Regions from separate parts of the Vibrio sp. 1F263 genome, predicted to be linked through region 2. Evidence: predicted binding sites of a transcription regulator. Region 2 holds the regulator's gene; the other holds the start of a gene.

Region 1 (3,975 bases), on a different contig from region 2:
GCTGTATAGGTAAGTTGTTGGCTGGTTTGGCGAGCAAATAATGTGTGAATGAATGGCGATTTGCTCTGCCCAATAGGGTTACCGAAAACGGCATAACGATCTACTTGCTGTGTCATATCCTTACCTAACAGAAATAATAAAAAGGGTCATCTATATAGATGACCCTATCACTATCCCTATAAGGAAGGAAGAACTACCAAACTCGAGGTTTTAGGTAGTCACTATAAAGCAGAGCTTCTGGTGAGCCTGCTTGTGGCTCGTAGCGATATTCCCAACGAGCCAACGGCGGCATAGACATCAATATAGACTCTGTACGCCCACCGCTTTGTAGACCAAATAGGGTGCCACGGTCGTACACTAAGTTAAATTCAACATAGCGACCACGACGATAAAGTTGGAAGTCACGCTCACGCTCACCATAAGACGTCTCTTTGCGTCGTTCTACAATGGGTAAATAAGCGGCTGCAAAACCTTCACCGACCGCCTGCATATAAGCAAAGCTCTTATCGAAACCCCACTCATTCAGATCATCAAAGAACAGACCACCCACACCACGTGTTTCATCTCTATGTGGAAGATAGAAGTACTTATCACACCATTCTTTGTGCTCTTGATAAACATCGTCACCAAATGGCGCACAAAGATCTTTGGCTGTTTGATGCCAAGATTGGCAGTCTTCGTCGACAGGATAAAATGGCGTTAAGTCAAAACCACCACCAAACCACCAAATCGGATCTTCCCCTTCTTTTTCTGCTATGAAGAATCGAACATTCGCGTGTGAGGTAGGGATATATGGGTTTTTAGGGTGGATAACTAATGAAACCCCCATCGCCTCAAACTTACGTCCGGCTAATTCAGGGCGATGAGCTGTAGCTGAGGCAGGCATAGCCTTACCCGCTACGTGAGAGAAGTTAACCCCACCTTGCTCAAAGACCGCACCGTTGGTCATCACGCGAGTTCGACCACCGCCACCAAGGCGTTCGCCAGATTCACGCTCCCATGCATCTTCTTCAAACAGTGCTGTGCCATCAGCTTGCTCAAGCTGTTGGCAAATCGAATCTTGTAGGCTCAGTAAAAACTGTTTTACTGCTTCTTTATCAATTGCTGACATCTTTCTTCCTTTGCAGGGTTTAACCCTGTCTTAATATTTTCGACGTTTTTGCATCTCTAATTTCGCTTGGCTTCTCACGACCACCCGTTTGACCTTCGAGAATGGCCACCAAATGTTGACCCAGTTGCTGTTGAACTTCTTCAGTCGTCATACAAGGTGGTTCACCTGTCAGGTTAGCACTGGTCGAGGTTAACGGCTTACCGAATTCATTACACATTCTTTGAACCAAAGGGTGATCCGTCACTCGTACCGCGATAGAATCGAACTGGCCGCTGACCCAGTCAGTCACTTTGCTGCTGGTTGGCATGATCCAAGTGACTGGACCTGGCCATGTTGCTTTTACAGTCGCTAACTGCGCTTCCGTCAACTGGCTTTCGTCAATATAGGGCAGCAACTGCTCGTAACTCGCAGCAATTAGGATCAACCCTTTCTCCATCGGTCGCTGTTTTAAATCGAGCAATTTCTTGATGGCTTGTGGATTATCGGGATCACAACCGACCCCAAAAACGCCTTCTGTCGGGTAAGCAATGACTTCACCTTGTTGTAATGCCTGCAAAGTATGTTGAAAGTTATCCAAGGGTTGCCTCATTAATTCTGTTATCGAACTCACTAAGTGTACAAATTATCATTCACTGTGACTAAAGCTATTTGTTTATAAAATGTATCAATTAACAACTTAGACTGACGCAAACGTTTTCCTTGGGCAGTTTTACCCGTATAATGCGCGCAAAATATCTAATCACTAATTAAATCGTACCTGAAGGAGTTTGAGATGACTGTCGGTATTATCATGGGTTCTAAATCTGATTGGCCAACAATGAAGCTAGCTGCAGAAATGTTGGATCAGTTTGGCGTGGCGTACGAAACAAAAGTGGTTTCTGCTCACCGCACACCTCAGTTGCTTGCTGACTACGCAACCAGTGCGAAAGAGCGCGGTATTAAAGTGATTATTGCTGGTGCTGGCGGTGCTGCGCATCTTCCGGGCATGGCTGCAGCTTTCACAAGCGTACCTGTTTTAGGTGTTCCTGTTCAGTCTAAAGCACTGAAAGGCATGGACTCACTGCTTTCTATCGTACAAATGCCAAAAGGTATCGCGGTAGGTACTCTGGCTATCGGTGAAGCTGGTGCTGCTAACGCTGGCATCCTAGCCGCTCAAATCATTGGTACACACAATGAAGAAGTGATGGCGAAAGTAGAAGCGTTCCGCTCTGAGCAAACAGAAACGGTTCTTGCTAATCCAAACCCTGCAGAGGACTAATTCCCATGCATGTTCTTGTGTTAGGCGCAGGCCAACTTGCTCGCATGATGTCCCTAGCTGGGGCACCGCTGAATATTGAAATTTCTGCTTTTGATGTTGGCAGCAAAAATATTGTTCACCCATTAACGCAAGCGATTCTAGGCAGCGGCTTAGACAATGCGATTGAGCGTGCGGACGTCATTACTGCTGAATTCGAGCATATCCCTCATGATGTACTTGAGGTGTGTGAGCGCAGCGGTAAGTTCTTACCGACAACAGAAGCAATCAAAGCTGGCGGTGACCGTCGCCTCGAAAAAGCCCTATTAGGCGAAGCAAGCGTGAAAAATGCTAAGTACTACGTGATTAACTCTCACGAAGACTTTGACGCTGCGATTGCTCACGTAGGCTTGCCAATGGTCTTGAAGAGCACACTTGGCGGCTACGATGGCAAAGGTCAATGGCGCTTAAAGACATTAGACAATGTTGATGCGACTTGGACAGAAATGGCCGAGTGCATTGCCGCAACAGACAACCAAGCCATTGTGGCTGAAGAATTCGTTCCGTTTGACCGCGAAGTATCACTGGTTGGTGCTCGTGGTACCAATGGCGAGATTCAAGTGTATCCACTGGCTGAGAATGTTCACACCGACGGCGTGTTGAGCTTATCAACAGCCATTGATGACATTGAACTGCAAGAGCAAGCGAAAACCATGTTCACCGCTGTTGCAGAACGTTTGGATTACGTTGGCGTGCTAGCGTTAGAGTTCTTTGATGTTAAAGGTTCACTGCTGGTTAACGAAATTGCACCACGTGTTCATAACTCTGGCCACTGGACACAGCAAGGCGCTGAAACTTGTCAGTTTGAGAACCACCTACGTGCTGTGTGCGGTATGCCACTAGGCAGTACTAAACTGATTCGCCCAACCGCAATGATCAACATTCTTGGTGAAGATACCCTACCTGAGGCTATTCTGGCTCAAGGTGGCTGTCATGTTCATTGGTATGGCAAAGAGAAGCGTGCAGGTCGTAAGATGGGCCACATTAACGTGAGCGCTGACTACAACGCAGAGCTGCAAAGAGCGTTATGCTCACTGGCAGACATTCTCGATAAGCAAGCCTACCCTGCTGTGCATGAGTTTGCTGAGCAAATGCAGTAAGCCTACATTGGCTTATTGATATAAAAAGTTCATTGGATATAAAAATGGCGCTCAGTGAGCGCCGTTTTTTTTGTCTATAACATCAGGTTATTGAGATTGAATGTGATGACACTTGCGATCAGCACATTGCTTCTTAGTGCCACTGGCCGTTTTCTTCTCCAGCAACAGCGGGAACTGACACTGTTCACAACGACCAATAACAGGTGGCTGATTAACGGCGAACTTACACTTAGGATAGTTATCGCACGCATAAAAGGTTTTGCCATAGCGAGATTTACGCTCAACCAAATGGCCTCTGCCACACTCAGGGCAAGCAACAAGTGGCTGCTCTTCAGGTTGTTCTTTTGGTTGGTCCAAAGATTCGATGTGATTACACTTTGGGTAGCTACTACAACCAATGAACATCCCAAAGCGACCTTGCCTTAATACCAGTTCGTTTTGGCATTTAGGACACGGCACACCCAGCTCTT
Region 2 (3,975 bases):
TTCAACACAGCTTGCTGGGCTTTTGCATTTTCAAGCGTTAAGTACTGGCCGAAATTGACGCCTAACAAGACGATGGTTATGACCAACACAATACCCAATATCATTTTTTTACTCATTGATACTTCCTCTAAATTTTCAATGCATACCATTAGTTTTTCAATGTAAACCATTAGTATAGATAGACAGGCAAAGCATAGAATAACTTTCACCAGATATAAAAAAAGCCGCAAAAATGCGGCTTAGTTATCTAGATAGTTTGCACTGACAATGTTAATTGACGTGATTGATAAGCTCTTCACGACGTTGCTGCGGTATAACAGACCAATGTGTACCATTGATCGCGCCTTCTAGGGCCCATAACAGTTCAATACTGACAGAAGACGCGTGCGATTCTTTGATGGCGTTAAATGCGTTTACAGAGCCAGATTCATATAAACGTTCTACAGAATCGATCCCTGCCTTTTTCAACATCCGCTCGGTGGCGAGTCGAAGGTTAGGCAGATCTTTGAGTCGAGTTGGTTTAGCAGAAGATTGTTCAGCTTTCTCTTCTTTAGCAAAACCTAGAGACGTAGTCGCAAGCTGCAAGATTTTCTCTTGGTCTTGCCATAAGCCTTCAGGTAAAGCGAAATATTTAGTAACGACAGGAAAACCACGTTTTTTGTAGACGTACGGTTGAAATCCTTGTTGTTCGAATTGTTGCGTTGTGCATTTGTCAGCTCGTATATGCAACTGGTCATTCACAACCAGGGCAAACATAGTGTCATCAGCAAAAAGCCCGAATCCACCAAACATTGAGCGTGACTTAATTTTTCCTAGGGGCTCAAATAATTTCATTGAGTCCTTTAGTATCGGTTTATCCATGTTATTTATCTCGGTGTATTTGAACTACGCCACCAAATAAGCAGGTCCGAGAGATTAGCAAAATGTTGCAATTAAATTGTCAATAGGCTGTAAATTACTAAAGTATTAGTAGTTACTGCATTTTGCCATCGGTAACCCCGCTACCATACCAACGAGTGGTTTAGGCCGGAAGCTTTGCGTCCCACTTTTTCAAGTGGTTTGCCCTGTGCGTGACTGGGTTATTAGAATAAAGTTTTTGTTGAATTAGGCTCACACTTCTTATTTCAAAATGTGATGTTGCTTCAATTAATGACCTTTGAATTATGCATGCAAGTGCACTTTGTTTGTTGAGGAAAAAAACGCACCTAAAGGTGCGCTTGATTAAACTAAACTCATTACATCAATTAATTTAACGTTTTAACTGTACTTCGCTCAACAATTTCAGGGTGCATTTCGAAGACGCGTTTCTCGTGGTCTTTGTCTTTTATACGCTCTAGTAGTATTTCGAATGCATTTTTACCAACACGGCGCTTAGGTTGGTGAACCGTCGTTAACGGTGGAGAGAAGTATTCAGCCAATTCTATGTTGTCGTAACCGATCACTGAGATATCTTCAGGAATACGAATGCCTTTTTCTTGTAATCGACTCATCAGTCCTAATGCCATCGTGTCGTTAAAACAGAATACTGCGGTAGGGCGATCTTTCATCTCAATGATTTGGTCAGCAGCAATCACAGCTGTGTCACATTCAAAGTTGCCTTCGATGATCATATTTTCATCGGCAGTAATCTTCGCTTCATTGAGTGCGCGCTTGTAACCTGAGATGCGTTCAACACACGCTGCTTTGTCTAAGTGGCCACTTAAACATGCAATCTTGGAGTGACCGCGCTCAATGAGGTATTTGGTTGCTAGGTAGCCACCTTCTTCAGAGTTATCGATGATCTTATCAGCCTGAGAGCTTTCAGGGCCCCAGTCCATGATAACTTTAGGGATGTCTGCGTGACGGTCTAACATCTCTCTTAGTTCTTCAGTCAGGTCAGAACACATAACTAAGATGCCATCTACACGTTTCTCTGCAAGCATTCGAATGTAGTCACGTTGCTTTTCGTAGATACCGCCCGTATTGCACAAGATCAAAGTGTAACCTTGACGGTAGCAGTAGCTCTCAACACCATCGATAACTTCAGAGAAAAATAGGTTAGTTGATTGAGTCACTAGCATACCGATGGTGCGGGTTGTATTGCACTTCAAACTACGAGCAACGGCACTTGGCGCATAGTTCAGTTCGTCTACGGCTTTGTTTACTTTTTCTTGAGTCGCTTCAGCAACAAAGCGAGTTTTGTTGATTACGTGAGAAACGGTTGTTGTTGATACGCCGGCTAAGCGTGCGACATCTTTTATAGTGGCCATGTTTTTATCCTATTAGAAGCTACTTTCCCAAAGTACGGAATGAAGTAGCCGTTAAGCTACCTAACTAAGAGCTTAAATTTGTAGGGCTCTTTGGGTACTAAAGTGCTAAAAAACAAAAAACCGCTATTGAGCGGCTTGTCTTAACACCGAAATGCTCTGAACTTCAATAAGTGTAGCATTTCGTGAATGTTTCATATTTTATCGTTTGCGGTCACAATTTTAGACTGACTAGAAATTACTCGCAATAAAATTCACCCAGAAATCCGGGTGAATGGTCACAATTCTATTGAATTTATTTATCGAGTCGTCAAAAAAAGCTTATTCGCCAGCTAGGTATTGAGTGTCTAATTTACAGAATGCCAATAGCAGGGATGAGACTGATGCGTAGAAACCGAATGTGTCAATGTCATGACATTTAACGTTGAACTTTGGTACCCAAGTAAGCAGTTGCTGTTCGATAAATTGCTGTTGAACAGCAAAGGATTTCTCTAGTTCTTCTTCTAGTTCAGTTTCGTTCGAACGAATGATTAGATTACCTAGGAAATCGAGTTCGATAGCAATGTGGTCAGCTGGCTCTTTTAGGTCTTGGTTAACCACTAAGTTGTGTTTAGCCATGATCTCTTCCATATCTTTTGCTGGCTTATCGTTCAATAGGCCAGTTTGGCCGATATACATAGAAGCGTAAGGAAGTGCGCCATGTTTATCAGTCTTTAAGAATAAGTCACAGAAGTCAGCAGACAATTCTAATTGAGCATCTTCACGTGTTTGTAGACGGTTTAGCGCATCCACTAAGCTATCAATCGCCGGCTTTAGTGTTTCATTTTCACCTAAACCAGTTAGGAAAGAACGAATTTCAACAGAGTGGTAGTGATCGAGTTCTTCTTGAGTGAGCTCTTTAGCGAACAAGCTTGATAGCCACCAGTATATTTCTGCTCGTTGTTCGTTGAATGCTTTCGTATCTTTCATTTCTTAGATCCTGATTTAGTCTTGTGGTGTGTGTATACCTAGCATCGTCGAGTGATTTATGTATAGGCACACCAAGGCTGAATAACAAGGTTATTTGCGAAACGCAAAGTTACTCGTTAGTAGTAATGCCTATATTGAATTGCGATGGGCGACAAATAGCAAGGTTTAAGATTGTCTTGTATCAAAAAAAAATCATGTTTCTGGCTTTTATCTTCTGTAGTACTAGAATTGTTACGAGTTATGAATAGAATGGTCACTGAAACTATTAAATAAGAAAAGTGGTGTAGATGAGCTATCACGTATTAGTCGTAGAAGATGATGTGGTAACCCGAAGTAAACTGGTTGGATATTTCCAGAATGAAGGTTACACAGTGAGCGAAGCTGAAAGCGGGGCTCAAATGAGAAAAATGTTAGAAGAAAATAACGTTGACCTCATTATGTTAGACATCAACTTGCCAGGCGAAGATGGATTGATGCTAACTCGCGAATTACGCAGTCAATCAGACATTGGAATAATTTTAGTTACTGGACGCACGGATAGCATTGACAAGATCGTTGGCCTTGAAATGGGCGCAGACGATTACGTTACTAAACCCTTCGAACTTCGCGAGTTGTTGGTTCGAGTTAAAAACCTCTTGTGGCGTATTTCGGCTGCTCGTAAAACGGCAGCGGTTGCGGTAGAACAAACAGAAGACGAATCTGTGGTTCGTTTTGGTGAATGGACGTTTGATATACCTCGCCGTGCGCTAAGCAAGAACAG

What was found. Region 2 encodes PurR, which represses purine synthesis genes. Its sites were predicted from a motif close to TNANGNAAACGTTTNCNTNA; they were not measured.
Region 1: a site for PurR is predicted at 1,794-1,813, ahead of purE (5-(carboxyamino)imidazole ribonucleotide mutase). Genes of this name have one in related genera too.

The regions. Positions count from the first base shown of each region.
Region 1 covers NZ_JBGONI010000017.1:1,653-5,627, forward strand. The annotation lists gene aroE (shikimate dehydrogenase) at 1-116, opposite strand, end outside; gene hemF (oxygen-dependent coproporphyrinogen oxidase) at 194-1,111, opposite strand; gene ACED25_RS12330 (L-threonylcarbamoyladenylate synthase) at 1,131-1,688, opposite strand; gene purE (5-(carboxyamino)imidazole ribonucleotide mutase) at 1,884-2,369, shown strand; gene ACED25_RS12340 (5-(carboxyamino)imidazole ribonucleotide synthase) at 2,375-3,505, shown strand; gene ACED25_RS12345 (type I DNA topoisomerase) at 3,593-3,975, opposite strand, start outside.
Region 2 covers NZ_JBGONI010000001.1:74,585-78,559, reverse strand. The annotation lists gene ACED25_RS00350 (TVP38/TMEM64 family protein) at 1-116, opposite strand, end outside; gene ACED25_RS00345 (TfoX/Sxy family DNA transformation protein) at 271-861, opposite strand; cyclic di-GMP riboswitch class I at 989-1,074, opposite strand; gene purR (HTH-type transcriptional repressor PurR) at 1,245-2,249, opposite strand; gene torD (molecular chaperone TorD) at 2,568-3,215, opposite strand; gene torR (two-component system response regulator TorR) at 3,503-3,975, shown strand, end outside.